Regions from separate parts of the Arthrobacter jinronghuae genome, predicted to be linked through region 1. Evidence: riboswitches for the same ligand, from Rfam matches in the RefSeq annotation. Region 1 holds a riboswitch; the other holds the start of a gene.
What was found. Region 1 has a riboswitch for S-adenosylmethionine ahead of N2K98_RS00355 (cobalamin-independent methionine synthase II family protein). Riboswitches for the same ligand answer to the same signal wherever they lie in the genome.

Region 1 (10,837 bases):
CGCGCTACGTGGACCCGGAAGCTGTAGCCGTGGTCGAGGGCGGGCAGGAGGCCAGCACCGCACTGCTGAAGGAGCGTTTCGATTCGATCTTCTTCACCGGCGGGGAGCGGGTGGGGCGGATTGTCCTGCAGGCGGCCGCTGAACACCTGACCCCGGTCACCCTCGAGCTGGGCGGGAAATCCCCGGCCGTGGTGCTGGACGGCAACTGGGCCGCCGTCGCGCGCCGGCTGGTCTTCGGGAAACTGCTCAACGCCGGCCAGACCTGCGTGGCCCCGGACTACGTCTTGGTGACGGAAGCGGCAGCGCCGGCGCTGAAGAAGCAGCTTGTGAAGGCGGTCGCGGAGCAGTTCGGCAAGGATCCGTCCCGAAGCAAGGATCTGGGCCGGATTGTCAATGAACAGCACTGGGAACGGCTGGTGGGGCTGCTGGACAGCGGCACGGTCCTGGCCGGCGGGCGCAGCGACCGCGGCAGCCTGTACCTGGAACCGACCATCCTCACCGACGTAGCCCCGGATTCACCGGTGATGCAGGAGGAAATCTTCGGCCCCATCCTGCCGATCATCGAGGTCCGGGACCTGGCGGAGGCAATGAAATTCATCAATTCCCGTCCGGTTCCGCTGGCCGCCTATCTCTACAGCAACTCCGCGGCGGACCGGAAGACCTTCGAAGAGGGCGTCCGGGCCGGCAGCATCAACCACAACGCCAGCACCGTCCAGCTGGCCGTACCCGGCCTGCCGTTCGGCGGTGCAGGTGCCAGCGGCACCGGGGCGTACCACGGCAAATTCAGCTTCGACACGTTCAGCCAGCTGCGGCCGGTCTTCACCAAGGGCACGCTGCTGGACACCCTCCGGTTCGCGTACCCGCCCTACACTGGGCTGAAGAAGCGGCTCCTGCGCCGGCTGCTGTAAGCGCTGCAGGATAAACAGAAGGGGGTGCACCTGCCGGTGCACCCCCTTCTGTTTACGGCGAACTGTTTACGGCGGAAGCTAGGAAATCACGCCGTCCACGATGGCTTTGGCCTCGGCCTGGACCTGGTGCAGGTGTTCCTCGCCCTTGAAGGACTCAGCGTAGATCTTGTAAACGTCTTCAGTGCCCGAGGGGCGCGCGGCGAACCACGCGTTTTCCGTCGTCACCTTCAGGCCGCCGATGGGCGCTCCGTTGCCCGGTTCCTCGGTCAGGCGCGCAGTGATCTCCTCGCCTGCCAGGGTGGTGGCAGTAACGTCCGACGGCGAGAGCTTGGCCAGCGCAGCCTTCTGCTCGCGGGTGGCGGGTGCGTCCACGCGTGCATATTCCGGATCGCCGAACTGATTGGTCAGTTCGCGGTACCGCTGGGACGGGGTCTTGCCGGTGACGGCCGTCATTTCAGAGGCCAGCAGCGCCAGCAGGATGCCGTCCTTGTCAGTGCTCCAGGGGCGGCCGTCGAGCCGGAGGAAGGATGCGCCGGCTGATTCCTCGCCGCCGAACGCGGTTTCGCCCGAGAGCAGACCCGGCACGAACCACTTGAAGCCCACCGGTACCTCCATGAGGACCCGCCCCAGATCCGCCGTGACGCGGTCGATCATGGAGGAGGAGACAAGGGTCTTGCCCACCATTGCGTCAGCGCTCCAGCCGGAGCGGTTGCGGTACAGGTAGTCAATGGCGGTCGCCAGGTAGTGGTTCGGGTTCATCAGTCCCGCATCCGGCGTGACAATGCCGTGCCGGTCGGCGTCGGCGTCGTTGCCGGTGGCAATGTCGTAGTCCCCGGCCCGGGAAATCAGCGATGCCATGGCGTACGGCGAGGAGCAGTCCATGCGGATCTTCTCGTCCCAGTCCAGCGTCATGAAGGCCCACTGCGGGTCCACGTTGGGATTGACCACGGTCAGGTTCAGTGAGTGCCGTTCCGCGATCGCGCCCCAGTAGTCCACGGAGGCGCCGCCGAGGGGGTCGGCGCCGATGTGGAGCCCGGCGCTGCGGATGGCATCCAGGTCCAGCACCGCGGGCAGGTCTTCCACGTAGTGTGCCAGGAAGTCATAGGTGCCCACCGAATCGGCCAGGCGTGCCTCGCCCAGCGGAATGCGCCGGACCCCGTCCAGGCCGTTCTCCAACAGCTGGTTGGCGCGGTCGGCAATCCAGTTGGTGATGTCCGATCCGGCGGGTCCGCCCGTGGGCGGGTTGTACTTGAAGCCGCCGTCTGCCGGGGGATTGTGCGAAGGGGTGACCACAATGCCGTCAGCCTGTTCCGTGCGCGTGGAATTGTGCACCAGAATGGCATGGCTCACGGCCGGGGTGGGGGTGAACCCGTTGCGTGCATCAATGAGCACATTCACGCCGTTGGCGGCCAGGACCTCCAGCGCGGTGTTCTGTGCCGGTTCGGACAGCGCATGCGTGTCCTTGCCCATGAACAGCGGTCCGGTGATTCCCGCAGACGTGCGGTATTCAACGATGGCCTGGGTGATCGCGGCGATGTGCTGCTCATTGAACGCCCCGTTGAGGGAGGATCCCCGGTGCCCGGAGGTGCCGAACACTACTCGCTGGGCGACATTGGAAGGATCCGGTACGACGTCGTAATAGGCGTCCAGAAGGGCAGTGAGATCTACAAGGTCGGAAGGTTCGGCACGCTGGCCGGCACGATTAGACATACCCCTAAGCATGCCAAAGAAACGGCGCCGGCGGCAGACGCACGCCTGCCCGCCGGTCAGCCCTTCTTTTCCTTGAAGTTCCCGTTGTCAGAGTTCAGGCCCTGCGCGAGGCTTGAGTGCACCTCGGTCCGCGGGTCGGAGTGGTCCTGGCTGCCGCTTCCGTCAGGGACTTCCTTCGAGGTCGACATCAGGTTCTCCACGGCGTTCTCGATCGGGTTCGTGGATTCCGTCTTGGGATCCTTCGCATTCTTGTCAGCCACGATGGCCTCCTCTGCGTTTAGTTACACCGTAAGTACCCTTACGATGCCACTCTATCCACCTGTTCCCTGGCCTACCAGAGCCGGCTGCTGGCCAGCCGGGCGCCTTCTCCCAGGGTCTCCAGCTTCGCCGCCGCGATCTGCGGGTGCACCCGGCCGCCCAGCCCGCAGTCGGTGGACGCAATAACGTTTTCCCGCCCCACCAGTCGGGCAAAGCGCTCGATCCGGTCCGCCACCAGTTCCGGATGTTCCACCACGTTGGTGGCGTGGGAGACCACGCCGGGAATGAGAACCTTCCCGTCCGGCAGCTTGGTATCTTCCCAGACCCGCCACTCGTGCTCATGCCGCACGTTGCCTGCCTCGAAGCTGTAGCCCCCGGCGTTAATCTGCAGCAGGGTGTCCACCAGGTGGCGGAACTCGATGTCCGTAGTGTGCGGCCCGTGCCAGGAACCCCAGCACAGGTGGAAGCGGATCTGTTCCTCAGGCAGCCCGCGCAGGGCGTAGTTCAGGGCCTCGACGCGGATCTGCGTGAACTTGAGGTAGTCGGCCACCGAAGGTTCGGGGTTGATCTGGTCCCAGTTCTCCGCAATGGACGGATCATCGATCTGGACGATCAGCCCGGCGTCCACGATGGCAAGATATTCCTCCCGCATGGCATCCGCGCAGGCGTAGATGAACTCCTCCTCCGTGGCGTAGTACTCGTTGGCAATCCGCGAACAGGAACCGGGGGAGAGCGAGGCGAGGAAACCTTCGGACAAACCTGCCGCGGCCAACCCGGACTTGAGGTTGGCAATGTCGCTGGCCACGGCGTCGTACCCGGTGTACTCCACCGGACCCGTGACCTTGGGGAAGACCTTCTGCGCCCCGGTGGTGATACCGGAGGTCGGGTCGGTGTAGGCATCGGAGAAGCGCTGACGGTCCCGGCGGTCACCGAAACTGGTGAGGACAACATTGCCCGGCTCCGAGCGGTGCGGTTCCATGTCCCAGATCCCGGTCTCGGCAACACTCAGGCCGCCAAGCCGCGCGAACGAATAGGACCACCAGGCCCCGTAGTCGACGTTCGCGGACATCGCATGCCCGTATTCGCCGTCGTTCGGGATATCGATGCCTGCCTGGCGCTGGCGCCGCACCAGGTCAGCGACGGCAGCCTGCAGCAGTTCCGCGTAGCCCCCGGTATCCGCGGGGTCGGTTTCACGGGCCGCGTTCGCGGCGATCAGTTCAGGGGTCCGGGGGAGGGAACCGGCGTGGGTGGTCAAAATGCGGTCAGTGCTTTTGCGCATGGCAGTGATCCTTTAGGAATCGGTGCTCTTGCCCGCACCGGATGCCCAAGAGGCGGTGCAGGCCGCTTCGTCATCCGAACCACCCGCGAAGCATGGGGTTGGTGCACGGCCAAGTCGGAGCTTGGCGGCCGTGTCTCCTGAAGCTGGCACCCATCCTAGCCATGCCGGCGGGGCGCCGCCAAGCAAATGACGCAACATAAAAAGGACGGCGGCACCGGAGAGTTCCGGTGCCGCCGTCCTGGTTGAAGCGCTTGGTGCCCGCCTGCTAGCGCACGCCGCCCATGAGCTTCTTGATCGACGGTGTGGCCGCAGCCAGGGCAATGCCCAGGATGATCGCGGTAACGCCGCTGAAGGTGAAGTAGCTGACTTCGGTTGCCGGGTCGTAGAACTGGGCCAGCCAGCCCGCCAGGGTGGTGCCCAGGGAGACGGACAGGAAGAACAGCGCCACCATCTGGGTCCGGAAGACTTCCGGGGCCAGCTTGGTTGCCACGGACAGGCCGATCGGGGACAGGAACAGTTCAGCGAACGTGAACAGCAGCAGGATCCCGGCCATGGCCAGCAGCGGGGTGCTGTTCGGTGCGCCGCCCGAGAACGGAATGAAGGCCAGGAAGGCGAGGCCCATGACGGCCAGGCCCATGGCGAACTTCAGCGGGGAGGACGGCTGGCGGTCGCCCATCTTGGTCCAGACGCCGGCGAAGACGGCTGCGAAGATGATGATGAAGACCGGGTTGATGGACTGCACCCAGCTCGGCGGCATTTCCCAGCCGAAGATGGTGCGGTTCAGCGAGCTGTCCGCGTACATTGCCACCACCGTGAACTGCTGCTGGAACAAGGCCCAGAAAGCAGCACTGGCAATAAAGAGCGGCATGAAGGAGTACACCCGGCGGCGTTCCACCTGGTTCACCTTCTTGCTGCTGAGGATGATCACGAAGTACGCGACGGAGGCCACGATGGCGAGGATCGCCATAACCACCGCAAGGTTCTTGGCGGTCAGCAGCTCGAAGACAACGGCCAGCACGATGACAACCAAGGCGGCAGCCGCGATGAGGCTGATCTTCATGTACTGCTGCTTCGGCAGCGGGTTGGCTACCTCGTGCGCGGATTCGGGCAGGTTCTTCCGGGTCACCCCGTACTGCACCAGGCCGATGGCCATGCCGATGGCGGCCAGGCCGAAGCCGTAGTGGAACCCGTATTCGGTCCAGGCGAGGCCGGTCAGGATCGGGCCGATCAGGGCGCCGATGTTGATGCCCATGTAGAAGATGGAGAAGCCGGCGTCGCGCCGCTGGTCCTTTTCGTCGTACAGGGTGCCGACGAGCGATGTCGCGTTGGCCTTCACACCGCCGGAGCCCAGGGCGATCAGGATCAGGCCGGCGGCCAGTCCGACGGCGCCCGGCAGGACAGCCAGGGAAATGTGGCCGAGCATGACCAGTGCGGCAGCGTAGAACAGCACTCGTTCGGCGCCGAAGACGCGGTCCGCCAGCCATGCACCGAGGATGGTGGAGAGGTACACGCCACCGCCATAGGCGCCGACCAGGGAGACGGCAATGGCTTCGTCGATGCCGAGGCCGCCGTCGGTGGTGCTGTAGTACATGTAGTACAGCAGGATGCCCTGCATGCCGTAGAAGGAGAATCGCTCCCACAGCTCAACGCTGAAGAGGTTGGCCAACATCCGGGGATGGCCGAAGAAGGTTTTACGCGCTTCTTTTACGCCTGAGGTACTGGGGGTATGGCTCACGAGTTTAATATTCCCACCCTCGGCAGGTGGTCAAGCAGCCAAATCCGAAAGAATCCGCCGGAGACAAGGAAGGTTGCCATCCCTGAGTGCCTAAGATCACAGGCAAAACGGATGCTTTTGCCCGCATTACATGCTTGTGGGCCTGCATGACGGAACGATTTGCGCGACCGGTCCGGAATTCCCTAAGCAGGCAGGGGGTTGGCATGGGTATGCCAAGCCTCAGTGTTCCCGTCTCAATCCTTGACCGCGCAAACTCCCGCGAAGGATTTCCCGAGTCGGATGCGCTTAGTGCCGTGCTTGAACGTGCCGAATCCGCAGACCGGCTGGGGTACCGGCGCTTTTGGGTTGCCGAGCACCACGCCGTGGCCGGGATCGCCGGCTCGGCGCCCGCCGTCCTGATGGCCGCGCTGGCGGCACGCACCCGCAGCATCCGGATCGGCTCCGGCGGTGTGATGCTCCCGAACCACCAGCCGCTGGTCGTAGCCGAGCAGGCAGCGACGCTGCAGGCCCTGTATCCCGGCCGGATCGATCTTGGCCTGGGCCGTTCCCTCGGGTTCACTCCGGCGGTGCGGACGGCACTGCGGGCGGGGCCGGCCGAGGCAGGGGAATTTGAAGCGCAGCTGGCGGAACTGCTCACCTATCTCGACGGCACTGCGCCGATCACCGCCCGCCCGCAGGACAACGGCCGAACGCCGGTGTTTGTGCTTGCCACCGGAGCAGGAGTGGAAATAGCAGCCCGGGCGGGTCTGGGCGTTGTCCTCGGCGGCCCGGCGCTGTTCCGGCAGAACAGCGCCGGGCAGACAGGTGCACTCGAACGCTACCGCTCGGCCTTCCGCCCCTCGGACCGTTTTCCCCGGCCCTACGTGCTTGCGGCGGTCAACGTCGCTGCGGCCGGCACCGAGGAAGGGGCAAGGGAACTGCTGCTGCCCGAGGCGCATGCCCTGGCCGATTCCCGGACCAAGGGGGTGTTTCCCGCCCTGTCAGCAGCGGAAAGCGCCGCCGAACTGTCCGGACGGCGGCAGGACCTGGTCCGCACTACCCTCGAGACCTCCGTCTACGGCACGGTGGAACAAGTGCACGGCAGGCTCGAGGACCTGGTGGCTTCCTCCGGTGCGGACGAGCTGCTCGTGACCGGCGGTGCCTTCGATGCCGAGGGGCAGCGGGAATCCGACCGGCTGCTGGCCGGCCTCTTCTAGGTCAGTACCCCAGCTGGGCTGCCACGGACAGCAGATCCGCCTCGGCGCCGGGCCGCCCGATCAGCTGGACACCCATCGGCAGGCCGGCCGCGGTATCCAGCACCGGAAGGGTAATCGCGGGAAGCCCGCAGACATTGACCATGGACGTGAACGGCGAGTACCGGCACTGCCGGGCATAATCCTCGTCCGCCCGGTCACCAGCGCCGGCGTCGTCGCTGGTGTACCAGCCGAGGGGGCGCGGCGTCATAGCCAGGGTGGGCGTCAGGATCATGTCGTAGCCGCTGTACTGCCGGATGGTCTCGGCCTCAAAGGAACGGAGGACGTCGACGGCGCCCACCAGGTCCGCGGCACTGCGCCGTAGAGCGCGCTGACGCATGACGGCGGCAAGATCGGTCAGCCGTTCTTCCCCGCCCGGTGCCAAGGGGGCGGTGGCCAGACCGGCCGTCCACACCACCTGGAAGGCGTCCGGATACCGTTCGTCATAAACCACGTCCGCGTCCAGCAGATCGTGGCCGGCGCCGGTCAGGGCCGCGATACCGGTTTCGAGCGCCTGCAGTGCCTCGGGATCAAGCCGGATCTCCAACCTGGATTCGAAGGGTGAACGGGTGCTGACGCCGATCCGGAACCTGCCCTCGGCCCGCAGCGCAGCCGCAAGGAACGTTCCGGTGACGGGAGCAGCACTGGTGGCACGGTAATGGGGTTCGGCGACCATCGCGTCCAGCAGCAGTGCCGCATCCGCTGCGTTCCGGGCCAGCGGGCCGGCCACCACGAACTGGCCCAGGTCCTGCTGTCCCGAGCCGGCCGGGATCCTTCCGCGGTTGGGCTTCAGGCCAACCAGGCCGGTAGCCGCCGCAGGGATGCGTACCGAGCCGCCGCCGTCGGTACCCGGAGCAAAGGGGATCAGCCCGGCGGCGACTGCTGCTGCGCTGCCGCCGGAGGATCCCCCGGGGCTGAGCCGCGGATCGCGCGGGTTCCGCGCCGGCGGGCCGACCCGGTTTTCGCTGTAACTGCTGAGTCCGAATTCGGGTACCTGCGTCTTGCCGAGGCTGATCGCACCGGCCCGGCGCAGGACGGCAGGCAGGGGCGCATCCTCCCTGGCTGTCCACGGGTCCAGGGCCGCGCTGCCCATGGTGGTGCGCACGCCCGCCACGTCGGTGAGGTCCTTGTGCGCCAACGGCATTCCGTGCAGCTGTCCCAGCTCTCCGCCCCGGGCGCGGTGTGCGTCCGCAGCCCTCGCCTCGGCGACGGCGAGTTCCGGCGTCGGCGTGAGGAAGGCCCCCAAAGTCGGGTTGAGCTCCTCGATGCGCCGCAGATAGTGGTCGGTGGCTTCCTCCGCGCCGAGCCCGCCGGAGGCCAGGGCGTCCCGGAGTTCGACGGCGGTCATCTCGTGGAGAGCGGGCATCGCGTGCCTTTCGGTGCGGGCGGCGTCCGGGCGTTTATTCTCTCGGACCGCGTCCCACTATAGGCTGGACAAAACGGCACCGTACGGCGGGCCCGGGCGCGCCCGGAAGCGTGGTGCGGAGCTTTCAACCCGTAGGACAGTGAGGGCAGCAATGAGTGAGATGCAGAGTGTAACCGTAGACACCATTCCCGAGGGCGCGAAGATCCTCGACGTGCGGGAAGACTACGAATGGGAGGCCGGCCATGTTGACGGCGCCCTCCACATTCCGCTTGACCGGCTGCCCGAGGCCCTTGATGATCTGGACCCGGACCAGGACCTTGCCGTCATCTGCCGCACCGGCGGCCGAAGCGCCCGGGCCACGCAGTGGCTGGAAGCCAACGGCTACTCGGCCGTCAACGTTAACGGCGGGATGGGTGCCTGGCTTGAGGCGGGGAAGCCCATGGTTTCCGACAACGGGCAGGAACCGACCGTTAAATGACGCATGCCGCCGACACCCAGGCCGCTCCGCACCACCGCGGCCCGCTGGGGGAAACCGTAGTTTACGCCTACCTGGGTCCGGAGGGCACCTTCACGGAGGCTGCTCTGCTGACCATCCCGGGTGCACAGGACGCCGTCCGCATTCCGGCGCCCAGCGTGAACTCCGCACTGGAAATGGTGCGCTCCGGGCAGGCCACGGCTGCCGTGGTGCCGATTGAAAACTCGGTGGAGGGCGGCGTCAGCGCCACCCTCGATGCGCTTTCCGCCGGTGCCTCGCTGCGGATCATGAGGGAAATCCTGGTCCCCATCACGTTTGTCCTGGCGGCGCGTCCGGGGGTGGCCCTGGCGGATATCCGTACAGTTTCCACCCATACCCATGCCTGGGCACAGTGCCGGGAATGGGCCGCAGGAAATATTCCCGAGGCGGAATATTTGCCTGCCTCCTCAACTGCGGCGGCAGCAGTGGAACTCAGCGAGCCGGATCCGTCCTTCGACGCCGCGATCTGCGCACCGCTGGTGGCGCAGCGGCTCGGGCTGGAAGTTCTGCGCGAGGACATCGGCGATGTGCGCGATGCCGTGACCAGGTTCGTGATGATCAGCCTGCCCGGCCTGCTTCCCGAACCGACCGGTTCCGACAAGACCACCCTGGTGGTTCCCCTGCCGGAGGACCACCCCGGCGCCCTGATGGAAATCCTGGACCAGTTTTCCACCCGCGGGGTGAACCTGAGCCGGATCGAGTCCCGTCCCACGGGTATGTTCCTTGGTGATTACTTCTTCAGCATCGACGCTGACGGCCACATTGCGGATGCCCGGATGGCGGATGCATTGAAGGGCCTGCACCGGATCAGCCCGGAACTGCGTTTCCTGGGCTCATATCCGCGCGCGGACCACCGCGAGTCGGAGATACCCCGGCACACCAGTGACGAGGCTTTTCGGGCCGCTGATATTTGGTTCGAGTCCCTGCTGAACGGATACTAGGGCTGGAACCTGCGGCCGAACCGGTCCGCAGCGGGTGAAAGGGACGCATCATGGGCCGTCTGCGGCGAAGCAACTGCGAACATCCCGGTTACTCCCGCCGCCGCTGGGGCAAGGGGTTCAGTTACCGGGACGTCCGCGGCAACGTCATCACCGACCGGACGGTCGTGGCCCGGATCCGTTCGCTGGCCATTCCGCCGGCCTGGACGGATGTCTGGATCAGCCCGTACCCCAACGGCCACATCCAGGCGACGGGAACCGACGCCGCCGGACGTAAGCAGTACATGTACCACCCGCAGTGGCGTGAGATGAAGGACCGGGAGAAATTCGACCGCGCCCTCGCCTTCGCCCAGTCCCTTCCGGCGGCCCGCCGCCTGATCACCAAGCATCTGCGCGCCGAGGGCTGCGGTTCGGAACGTGCCCTGGCGGCAGCCCTGCGGATTGTCGACGCCGGCGCGCTGCGCGTGGGCGGCACCCGCTATGCGGAGGCCAACGGTTCCTACGGCACCACCACCCTGCGGATCGAGCATGTGCGGCTGGACGGAACGGAAGTGCGCTTCGACTTCCCCGGCAAGAGCGGGCAGGAATGGCACACCTCCATCAAGGATGCCGACCTCGCGGCCGCCCTCGAACCGATGCTCCGCCGCCCGGATGCGGACACGGCGCTGGCCTACCTCGGGGCTGACGGTGCCTGGCACAGTGTCGATGCGGCCCAGCTGAACGCCTTCCTGAAGGAAGTCACGGGCGGAGAATTCAGTGCCAAGGACTTCCGCACCTGGCAGGCCACGGTGGTGGCGGCCATGTCCCTGGCCCGGATGGCGCCGGCAGCCGCCACCAATCGGGTGAAGCAGAAGGCCGTGGCGGCCACCGCACGCGACGTGGCGGAGCACTTGGGCA
Region 2 (10,837 bases), 700 kb from region 1:
CCGGGTGGAGCTGGACGGTAATGTCACTTGTTCGGGCGCCACTGCCCTCACCACCCCGCTCGACGCTCCGGTGGACCTTCCCGAGCAGATCGACGACGCCGCTGCCCGGGGTCTGCTGAATCGAAGGACGGACACCGTCACGGTGACCATCGGCGGCGATGACCTCCGGTTCGCTTCCGTGATACTCGCCTGTGCCGGGCCGCAGCTGCCGGCCACCTGTGCCCCGGCCATCGACTCCGCTGTCGCCTATGCACAGACCGTCCTGGCACCGCAGCTGGCAGCGGAGTTTGCCCGGATCACGGGACTGGCTCCGAGGGCAACCCTGGTGGTGACCGGGTATCCGTACCTGTTTGAAGCCGGAACCCCCGGACCGATCAGTACCGAGGCGCAGACTCTCCTGAACCAGGGAACCGACGCCTTGAACGCGGTCATCGCGGATCAGGTCCCGGACAGCGGGGTGTTCGTGGACGTCGTGGACGAGTTCGCCGGGCACGGTGTCGGTTCCGCCGATCCCTGGATCATCTTCGAGGGCGGCCCGTTGGACCTGCACCCCACGGAAACGGGTTACAGGGAGGGCTACACCGCGGCCATCCTCGAGGACGCAGGCAGCGAGTTCGGGGTCGGCTGCAGGGGACGGCGCTAGGCGCAGCGTTGGCGGCCCTCCCCGTCTGGCCTTCGCCGGCGGCCCGGGCTTCGGAAGCCGCTGTCAGGAGACCGGCAGCGGAACCGCGTGGCCGAACCGGAAGAGGTTCTGCGGATCGTAGGCGGCCTTGGTTGCCTGCAGCCGCGCGAAAACTTCCGCATCCCATGCAGGCTGGGCACCTGCCTCCGTGCGTGCCGGTCCGCGGAGGTTGACCAGCGCACCCGCAACGTAGGGGCCGACGACGACGTCGAGCCGATCCAGGGCCGCTGCTGTGGCGTCCGCAGCCGGCGGAACGTTGAGTCCCACGGAGTAGAGGTTGAAGCCTGCCTCCCGGCCGGACACCGCATCCTCGAACGGAGGATCCAGGGCCAGTGATCCGCCCATCAACCGGAGTTCCGTCATCATCAGCGGAGTATGCGATCCCGGCCCCACCTGGCCCAGCAAACCCGCCGCCAGTTCATCGGGCAACTCGGCCAGCAGGGTTCCGCGGTCCAGGCTGGGCACCGGTTCGTCCGGATCCATGTGGATGCTTCCCACTGCCCCGTAGTCCATCGGTCCGGCGGTATCCATGAAGGGCGCGGATACATGCCGCATGGGTTCCAGCAGAGTGTCGCCCTCTTCCCGGCTGCCGAACACCGCGAACCGCAGGTGCACCGGCGAGGTACCGCGCAGTTCCTCGGGCAGGAACGGGACGTCCGGCAGGTGCAGGAAGGCCAGGGACGCTGAAACATCCGTCGGCAGCTGGGGTGTCCAGGCGCGGAACGCAGCGAGGACCTCCGTACCGGCATCTTCCGGGTACATAATGCCGCCGCCGTAAAACTCCCGGAACGGAGTCAGACCAAGCGTCATGGACGTGATGACGCCGAAATTGCCCTTGCCGCCGCGCAGCGCAGCGAACAATCCGGCATCTTCGGCGTTGCCTGCTTCGAGGTGCCTCAGACTGCCGTCGGGAGTGACAACATCCATGGCCTGCACATGGTCGCTGGCGAATCCCAGTGCCCGGCCCATCAGCGGCAACCCTCCGCCGGAAGCATAGCCCGTCACTCCCACGGTTCCGGAGGAGCCGTGCGGGCCTGTAAGCCCCAGCAGCACGGTCTCCTCCAGCACCGCGCGCCAGCGGACACCGGCGCCCACGGTGACCGTGCCGGCGTCGGGGTCCACTGCCAGGTCCTGCAGCCGGGACGTGTTGATCAGCAGGCCCTCGTCCATCGCGGCCGCGGCACCGTGGCCGGTCGCCTGGATCCCGACAGGGATACCGCGCTCAGCCGCCCAGCGGACGGCATTCTGTACATCCTCGACGCCGGCTGCACCGAGCACCGCATCGGGACGCTGGACCACCGAGGGGTTGAAGCCGGCAGTGTCGACGGCGAACCCCGGACCCCCGGGACTGTTCAGCGGGCCGTGGACAACCCTGCGGAGGGTTTCAAGGTCGGCATCCTGGATCATCTTCGACTCCTTGGCTGGGCAGGTGTCCGCGGCCGCCGGGTCCGCTGACCGGAGAGTGCTGCCAGCAAATGCTAGGCGTCGCGGACCTTCCCTGCCTAGCCCCGCCGGAAAATCAGCTCCCCAGCACCTCCGCCAGGTCGAACTTCACCGGCTCCTCCAGCTGCCCATAGGTGCACGATTCGGGCGTGCGGTCCTGCCGCCAGCGGGAAAACTGGGCCACATGGCGGAACCGCTCCCCCTCCATGTGGTCGTAGCGCACCTCCACCACCCGTTCCGGGCGCAGCGGCACGAAGGAAAAGTCCTTTTTCCCGCTCCAGCGGCTGCCTTCGGAGTTGCGCGGGGTGCGGTTGCCCTTCTCCTGCTCCCCTTCGGCCCAGGGGTGTCCGTCCTCGACGGCGACCAGCGGCTGGAGTTCCTCGAACAGTTCGCGTCGGCGGTCCATCGAGAAGGAACTTGCGGCGCCCACGTTCACCAGCACGCCGTCGTCGTTGTAAAGGCCGAGTAGCAGGGAGCCGATCAGATCGGGGCCGGACTTATGCACCCGGTAGCCGGCGAGCACGCAGTCGGCGGTGCGTTCGTGCTTGAGCTTGGCCATGGTGCGCTTGTTCGGTGCGTACGGGCCGGCGAGGGGTTTGGCCACCACACCGTCCAGGCCTGCCCCTTCAAAGCGTCCGAACCAGTCCTGTGCCAGGTCGGCGTCGTCGGTGGCGGCGGTGACGGACACCGGTGCCTGCGCCGTTTTCAGCGCCTGGACCAGGGCCTCCCGGCGTTCGGAGAACGGCCGGTCCCGGTAGTCGACGTCGCCCAGGGCCAGCAGGTCGAACGCCACGAACCGCGCCGGGGTTTCTTCCGCGAGCAGTTTCACCCTGCTGGCGGCGGGATGGATCCGCTGCTGCAGCAGTTCGAAGTCCAACCGTTTGCCGTCCGGGGCCACCATAACTATCTCGCCGTCCAGTACGCACCGCTCCGGCAGGTTCTGCCGAAGGGCTTCGACGAGTTCGGGGAAGTACCGCGTCATCGGCTTTTCGTTGCGGGAGCCGATCTCGACGTCGTCGCCGTCCCGGAAGATGATGGACCGGAATCCGTCCCATTTGGGTTCGTACAGGTAGTCCCCGCGGGGCAGGGCGCTGACGGATTTGGCCAGCATCGGGGCAATCGGGGGCATCACTGGAAGGTCCATGTGCCCATTCTTATCCGAGTGCGGCCGGTTCCCCCAGCCCTGCGGTGAAGGCCGTGAGCAGGTCGCGGCCCTGCTGCCAGTAGCCCACTCCGCTCTTTTCGTTGATGTGGGCGAGTTCACCGGCATCAATAACGGGCACTTTCCAGGCGGCAGCGATGCTTTGGGCGGCAGGGAGCGCGCAGTACGGATCGCTCTGGCTGGCGATCAACAGGCCGGGCACGGGCAGCTCCTGCAGCCGCGGATTCCGGAACGTTCCGACCACTTCCGGAAAGGACGCGGCAACCGGATCCGGCGGGCTGACCAGGAACACTCCGCGGGCGCCGTCGGGGTTGCGATGCAGCCATTCCACCGCAGCCAGGCAGCCCAAACTGTGGGCCACAAGGACTGTCTGCCCGTTCCGGGCTCCGGCGGCCCGGTCCAGCGCGGCCATCCAATCCTCCAGTTCGGGTTCATCCCACGATGAAGGCGCGATGCGGGTGACGTTCGGCAGGTCCGCCTCCCAGCGGCTCTGCCACTGCTCCGGTGGCGAGCCCTGATAGCCCGGGACAATGGTGATATGCACTGTGCCTGCATCCTTTCGCTGGTGCCGCATGTGAGCGGGAATACTGCCGACGTTTCCGGCGCTGGAGTTCGTATGAAGAAAATAGGGTTCTTGTCCTTCGGACATTACCGGAATGCCGTGGGATCAATGACTCCCAGCGCGCAGGACGCAATACTGCAGCAGATTGAACTGACGGTCGCCGCCGAGGAAATCGGCGTCGACGGCGCGTACATGCGGGTGCACCACTTCGCCCCGCAGTTCTCCGCCCCCTTCCCCATGCTCGCCGCCATGGCGGCTCGGACCAGCCGGATCGAGCTGGGCACGGGAGTGATCGACATGCGCTATATGAATCCGCTGGCGATGGCAGAAGATGCCGCAGTGGCGGACCTGATCAGCGGCGGCAGGCTGCAGCTCGGCATCAGCCGGGGATCCCCCGAGCCTGCCCTGCGCGGTTACGAGTCCTTCGGCTACGTTCCCGGCCCGGATTCCTCCGACGCCGAGATGGCCCGGCAGCACACCGAAGTGTTCCGAGCCGCCATTGCCGGCGCCGGAGTGGCACAGGCTGATCCGGCGATGACCGGCAGCACCGGCGCCATGGCCATTGACCCGCTGTCCCCCGGATTGCCGGAGCGGATCTGGTGGGGGTCCGGGACCCGGGCCACCGCCAAGTGGACCGGCGAGCAGGGCATGAACCTGATGAGCTCCACGCTCCTGACCGAGGACACGGGGGTTCCGTTCGACCAGCTCCAGGCCGAGCAGATCGCGGTGTACCGGAAGGCGTGGGCCGACGCCGGACATCAGGGCACCCCGCGGGTGTCCGTCAGCCGCAGCATCATTCCGCTGGTGACCGGGCAGGACCGGCACTACTTCGGGCTGCGGGCACAGGCCGAAGGACGGGACCAGGTGGGCCACCTCGACGGCGGCTTAGCTCGGTTCGGCAAGAGCTACATCGGTGAACCCGACGTTATTGCTGCGGAATTGGCCGCGGACGCCGCGGTGCAGGAAGCCGACACCGTCCTCGTGACCGTGCCGAACCAGCTGGGCGTGGAGTACAACGCGCATCTGCTGGAGAGCATCGTGAAGCTTGTGGCGCCGGGGGCCGGCTGGCGGTAAGTCTCGTCCCTGGGCCGGGTCCGCTGGGTCCGCGGTTCGCGGGGTCCGTCGGGTCCGCCCGGTCCGCCGGGTCCGCCCCCTGCGGGGCTGGAACGGCGGCAACGAAATTCCCCGCTCGCAGAGCTCGCGGGGAATATTAAAGCCGCCTTCCTCCAGCCCCTCCGGTGGCGGGTTTGGCTCCCAGCGCACCTTCGTCCAGCCCCACAGTGGCGGGGAGCGTCTCAGCCAGGTCACACCGTCTCCCGCCAGCCCTTCCGGCGGCGGGGATGACCAAGGCACAGGAGGGGGGAACGGCAGGTCCGGGGCCTGCTGGCTCCGCTAGGCTTCAGCGCTACCCACCCATTCTCGGGCGTCCAGTTCTGCCATCCTCCGGTACAGAGTGGCCCGTGACATTGCTCATTCGGCCAGCCTATTCCTCCCTTTTCCACGGTAGGTCGGCATCGTCGATGACCGGGTGTAGCGGGACCATCACAACCGGACGGCGTTGGTGGTGGGCGAGATGCACCGCAACGGAGCCGTTGAGAAACTTTTCAACTTCACCCCGGACACCGGATTCGCGCGTGCCGACGACAATCATGACCGCGTCCAGCTCGTCGGCCAGCCGGGCAAGCTCCTGCCCCGGACCACCCGCCAGCGCACGGACAGACCATTTCACGGGCCGCGGGTCTAAGATTCCCGCGATCTCTGCACGCAGCCCGGGATCAAAAACCTCGGTCTTTTCAAAGGGCCGGTCCGGGTCGATGGGTACCGACACCACCGAGCCGTCGGGCCGTTCCTCGACCCTCTCAGTGGAGTCGTCTACATTGGCACAAACCAAATCCGCTCCGAAATGTTCGGCGAACGCTGCCGCTTCCTCAACCACCGCGGCAGCGGTATTCCCGATAACGACACCCACCAGAACCTGAGGCTTGGGGCTGGACATGATGTGGACTCCTTCGTGGGGGCCGTCGACGGATGCCAAAGGTCAGCCACTAGCGGGCTACCTCGGCGGCGTGGGCTTAGGCCTCATGTTCGGAAAGGACTAGCTGCCACTACCCTTCGAGCGGGTACACCGGATTCAGCGTTGAAAGCAGTTTGTACCTGGAAGTACCAGCCACACTATGCTCCCGGGGATTAATGGCTTCAGCAGGGACCAGACGCACCCACCCTTTGCCCGCCTCCGCCCGCGACGTGTCGGCATCAGCTATCGCGCGCAGCGCCTGGATCTTCTTTTCCGCTGCTTCCCAAATCTGCTCCTGGTCACCGACGGCGACGGCGACGATGAACCGTTCCCCTAACTTAAGAAGACGCTCCTCGCGAGCCATAGATTCGGCGTCTGCCTTACGCGCCCGCCGCCAAACGTCCACCAGGGCTCCGAAAACGGTCCCCTGTCGAAATGTCAGTGGCCTCCGCTAGAGTAGTTTTCAGCTTCACGAGATGTGGCCTCCGCCCGGTTCCCCGGGCACAAAAGCTCCGACTGGCCCCACACCAACCCCACTGTTCGGCGGGTGGTTCGGATGACGAAGCGGCCTGCTTCGTCCGTTGCAGGCAAGGACAACCTGTAAAGGAACCCACTGTGAGCATTTCCAGTGTCAGCAAATCCGGCCTCAGCAACTGCAGCGGCTTCGCCCCGGGCCACAACATCCATTGGATCCACCGACGCCGGCTCGAAGGCTGGGAGCAGTGGTCGGACGTCGAAGTCACGGCCGATCCGCAGCTGGACCTCATCTACCTGGTGTCCGAAGGCACCCAGCAGCTGATGTGGTTCCACAATGTTCGGGCCGTGGCCACCGCGCTTGAGGCCGCCGTCGACACCCCGCAGTGGTGCCAGCGCTATTCCACCCTCATGGTGCCGGGCGGATTCGATTCCGATGCCCGGAGCTCTTTTTTCTACTTGGCCCGGCCGGAGCGGGTGGTTCCATGCAACGGCTCCCTGGTGCGGGCACCGGAAACTGAGCGGATCGAAAAAGCCGGCTCCTAGCCGTTGGTTCTGCCCCGGGATCCGTGCGGATTCCGGGGCCGGGCAGGCCCTGTAGGCACCTCACGGCACGGTAGCTACTGCTGCAGCAGCTCCGGCGGCACGCTGTAGATGAGGATGACACCCAGCAGGTTTTTCGCGGCGTGCACACCGTAGGAAAGCATGAAGTTGTTTCCGGCCCAGACGTAGATGCCGACAAGAGTGACACCCATCGCCAGGTAAGGCATCAGGACCGGGAGGGACAGGGATTCCTTGCCCACAATGTGGATGGAGGCGAACAACAGGACCGACAGGATGCAGCAGCCCCAGAGATTCCAGTACCGGCTGAGTTTGCCGATCAGCAGGTGCCGGAAAATGTACTCCTCGACAAACGGTGCCAGCACCACCAGCAGCGGTACCACCAGCCAGGGCGACACGGACCCCACGAATCCCTCTACGGCTTCCTGGTTTACCGCCGTTTCGACCTGCCCGCTCAGCAGCGCCCCGATCATGGTGGCAATGAGCATGGCGATGACGCCGGCGGGAATCAGGGAAAGGGACAGCACCGGCCGGGTGGCTAGGATCTTCGTTTCCCGCACCACGTACGGCCGGGCCGCCAGGAAGGCCAGCAGACCGGCAACCCCGTAAAACGCCAGGTTCAGGACATAGGCGGCTGCAACCGGATCCGGAACCAGCATCACCAGGACAGGCATAACGAGTCCGGGCGCAAAGCTCAGGACCAGCAGGAACACTACGTAGAAGCCAGCTGCCACCGCGTCACGGCGAGTGAAACGGTAGGAAAGCCACGGGATTTGGGCCGCAGGGCGCCCCGACGGACCGGTCCGGTATTCGTTCGCTGTCATTACCTCAGGATATGGGCCGTTCTGCCGGGATACAGCCCCTCGCTAGCTCAACTCCGCGATCACCGGAGGCATGGCCTCGAGCAGTTCCCGTGCCAGGAAGCTGAGCGGGCCCCGCGAGGCGGAGAGCCGGTCCCCGCTCACCGCGTGCAGATACGTGCCCCAGCACGCTGCCTGTTCCGGCGTCGCACCGCGGGCAAGGAATCCGCCCACCGCACCGGCGAGGACATCCCCGGACCCGGAAGTACCCAGGCCCGAGTTCCCTGCCGGCACTTCCCAGCTCCTTCCGTCAGGCGCGGTAATGACGTTGTGCGCGCTGACCACCGCCGAGTATTTCCGTGCCACCTCCTTGGAGGCTTTCGGCAGGTCCAGGGAGTCTTCGTCTGCATCCTCGTCCTCGAGGAGGCGCAGGATTTCGGCACCATTCGGGGTCAGGACCAGCCGGCCGGCCAGGGTGTCGTAAAGTTCCGGCAGCCCGGGCAGCACGCCGAGGGCAAAGGCGTCCAGTACCACCTGGGTCTTTTCCCCGAGCAGCGGAACCACTGACCGCAAGAGCGCCGCAGCCTGCTCGGCGTCGTCCAGGCCGGGGCCGATGACCACTGCCGACGCCGTCGAAAGATCGGATTCGAGCAGCTTGCCGGCCGCACCGCCGTCAATTCCGCCGTCTTCCTCAGGCAGTCCCACCACTCCGGATTCGGGGATCGCCACGGCGACGGCGATCGCCGCCGATTCCGCCAAACCCATGGTCAGGCGGCCGGCGCCGACCCGCAGCCCGGCAAGCCCTGCCAGCATCACCGCTCCCGGAGTGCTCCGGGCGCCGCCGATCACCAGCACGGTGCCGCGGTCCTCCTTGCCGGAGGCCTCGGTGGAAAGCCGCCAGCCGCGCAGCAGCGCGGGGGTAACAAGCTCAGCGGGGGTGGATGTCATCAGTTTCTCCTGCATGTTCGGTGACCGGTGCTCCGCTGTCCTGCAGATGGAGCACGCTGTTGAAGGTGTGCAGCTTCCAGGGCCCGGTACCGGTTGGGCGCACCAGCCGGGTCACTGAGCCGTTCCGCACGCTGTTGGCGGCGGCGGTGTCCAGCAGTTCCTGCTCGCTCATCCGTTCCAGGACGTAGCGGATCAGCAGGATGACAGCGTCGTGGCAAACCACTGCCACACGCTTGCCGTCTTCCTCGTCGTCAAGGTCCCGGAACACCGAACGCAGCCGCAGGGCGACGTCGGCCCAGGACTCGCCGCCCGGCGGACGGTAGGCGAATTTCCCCAGCCAGGACCGGCGTTCGGCTTCCTCGGGATACCGCGCTGCGACGCCGGCGGAGGTCAGCAGGTCCAGGATCCCCAGTTCCCGGTCCCGCAGGCGCTCATCAACCCGCATGCCGCCCGTGAGGCCGGCCAGCCCCGCCAGTTCCGCCGTCTGCCGGGCCCGCAGGTAGGGCGAACACCAGACGGAGTCGGGCAGTTCCTTGGCGGGAAGCCCGGCAATCCAGCGGCCAAGCGCTGCAGCCTGCTGCTCGCCGTCGGGGCTGAGCGGGACGTCAGGGTCCCGCCAGGGAAGGTCAATACGTTCGGCGCCCTCGCGGCCCGCGCGGGTAGCGGCCACATTACCGGCGGATTCGCCGTGGCGGACCAGAATCAGTTCAGTTGCACCCATGCTCCGACTCTACCCGCCGGGCTCCTGAGGCAAAGGGCTCAGGTAGCGGAGCGGATATCCACCCTGCCGCCGTTGCGCACCGTGAACGTCAGGAGCAGGGCGACGGCGGCAAAGACCGCAAGCAGCATGAGGCCTACGAAATAGCTGCGGTTCGCCGGGTCATAGGTTGCCCCCATGACCAGGGGCGGGAAGTAACCGCCGAGCCCTCCGGCGGCGGCAATAATCCCGCCGACGGTACCTACGTCCTGCGCCGGAGCGGCACGGCCCACCCAGGCGAAGACTCCGCCGGTGCCCAGTCCCAGGAACAAGGCCATCAGGATGAACGCCGTACCGTAGACCTCCTCCTCCTCGGGCCGGAGGGCAACGATAACGGCCAGGACCGCCGTGCCGGCAAAGGATGCGAGCGTGACCAGCTTCGGCCCCACCTTGTCCGCGATGGTGCCGCCGATCGGGCGGGCGATGACGGCGGCCACGGCGAAGCCTGCGGTCCGGGTTCCTGCCGCAGTCGCGTCGTAATCGTAGACATTGCCCAGATACGTGGGCAGGTAATTGGAGAATGCCACAAACGCACCGAACACCACCCCGTACAGGAAGCACAGCTGCCAGGTGACGCGCAGGGTGAAGGCGTGGGTGATCTTCGGCAGCACCGGTTCCGTGGGTTTTGACCAGGCCGGGGATTCGCGCAGGATCAGCCAGCTCAGCACCGCCATGGCTGCGACGACGACGGCGATGGTGATGTGGGTGCCCATGTAGCCGACGGCGGCCACTAGCCGCGGGGTGAAGAACGCCGACACGGCCGTCCCCACCATGCCGGCCCCGAATACCCCAGTGGCGAAGCCTTTCCGGCTCCGTTCGTACCAGGCCGAGCAGAAGGGGATGCCGATGGCGAAGACGGTCCCGGCGATGCCCAGGAAGAACGCGATGACCACCAGGAACGGGAAGTTGCCCAACTGGCCGACGATTCCGGTGAGCAGCACCAGCGGCGCCGTCACCCCCAGGATCACGGTAAACATGACCCGGCCGCCGTAGCGGTCCGTCAGGGCGCCGACGGGGATCCGGGCCACCGAGCCGACCAGAATCGGCATGGCCACAAGGACCGAGGTTTGTCCGGCGCCCAGGTCCATGTCTGCGGCGTAGCGGCTGGAGAGCGGTCCGATGATCGTCCAGGCCCAGAACCCCACCGTGGAGGCAATGGTTGCCACGATCAGGTTCCGTAGCTGGCCGGACCGGAGGTCTGCGCCTGCGGCCGGAGGAGAAGATGCTGTGGACATGGGCTGCCTGCCTTCCGCCAGATGAACTCAGTTCCTAAGGACCGCCCGGACGGTCCCGGTCGGGTGTCCCCACGGGGTCCCAGCCGCCGCGCGGCGTCCTCGAACCCGTAACCGGCCGCGGACCCCGTGAGCGGTAGACGATGTAGGGCCGGAACAGGTAGTGCACGGGCGCGGTAAACGCATGGACCAGGCGGGTGAA

Region 2: it holds a riboswitch for S-adenosylmethionine, as region 1 does, so the genes downstream of both, N2K98_RS14180 (hypothetical protein) here and N2K98_RS00355 (cobalamin-independent methionine synthase II family protein) in region 1, are expected to answer to the same signal.

The regions. Positions count from the first base shown of each region.
Region 1 covers NZ_CP104263.1:70,258-81,094, forward strand. Annotated here, with positions in the region: gene N2K98_RS00340 (aldehyde dehydrogenase family protein) at 1-908, shown strand, start outside; gene pgm (phosphoglucomutase (alpha-D-glucose-1,6-bisphosphate-dependent)) at 987-2,618, opposite strand; gene N2K98_RS00350 (hypothetical protein) at 2,675-2,878, opposite strand; gene N2K98_RS00355 (cobalamin-independent methionine synthase II family protein) at 2,950-4,155, opposite strand; SAM riboswitch class IV at 4,175-4,298, opposite strand; gene N2K98_RS00360 (peptide MFS transporter) at 4,421-5,890, opposite strand; gene N2K98_RS00365 (MsnO8 family LLM class oxidoreductase) at 6,094-7,086, shown strand; gene N2K98_RS00370 (amidase) at 7,088-8,488, opposite strand; gene N2K98_RS00375 (rhodanese-like domain-containing protein) at 8,640-8,966, shown strand; gene pheA (prephenate dehydratase) at 8,963-9,943, shown strand; gene N2K98_RS00385 (DNA topoisomerase IB) at 9,994-10,837, shown strand, end outside.
Region 2 covers NZ_CP104263.1:3,015,251-3,026,087, forward strand. Annotated here, with positions in the region: gene N2K98_RS14145 (SGNH/GDSL hydrolase family protein) at 1-643, shown strand, start outside; gene N2K98_RS14150 (FAD-binding oxidoreductase) at 707-2,089, opposite strand; gene N2K98_RS14155 (ATP-dependent DNA ligase) at 2,202-3,269, opposite strand; gene N2K98_RS14160 (RBBP9/YdeN family alpha/beta hydrolase) at 3,280-3,831, opposite strand; gene N2K98_RS14165 (LLM class flavin-dependent oxidoreductase) at 3,904-4,923, shown strand; gene N2K98_RS14170 (universal stress protein) at 5,333-5,845, opposite strand; gene N2K98_RS14175 (hypothetical protein) at 5,955-6,227, opposite strand; SAM riboswitch class IV at 6,331-6,463, shown strand; gene N2K98_RS14180 (hypothetical protein) at 6,479-6,883, shown strand; gene N2K98_RS14185 (CPBP family intramembrane glutamic endopeptidase) at 6,958-7,722, opposite strand; gene N2K98_RS14190 (NAD(P)H-hydrate dehydratase) at 7,765-8,646, opposite strand; gene N2K98_RS14195 (histidine phosphatase family protein) at 8,627-9,367, opposite strand; gene N2K98_RS14200 (MFS transporter) at 9,406-10,638, opposite strand; gene narI (respiratory nitrate reductase subunit gamma) at 10,673-10,837, opposite strand, start outside.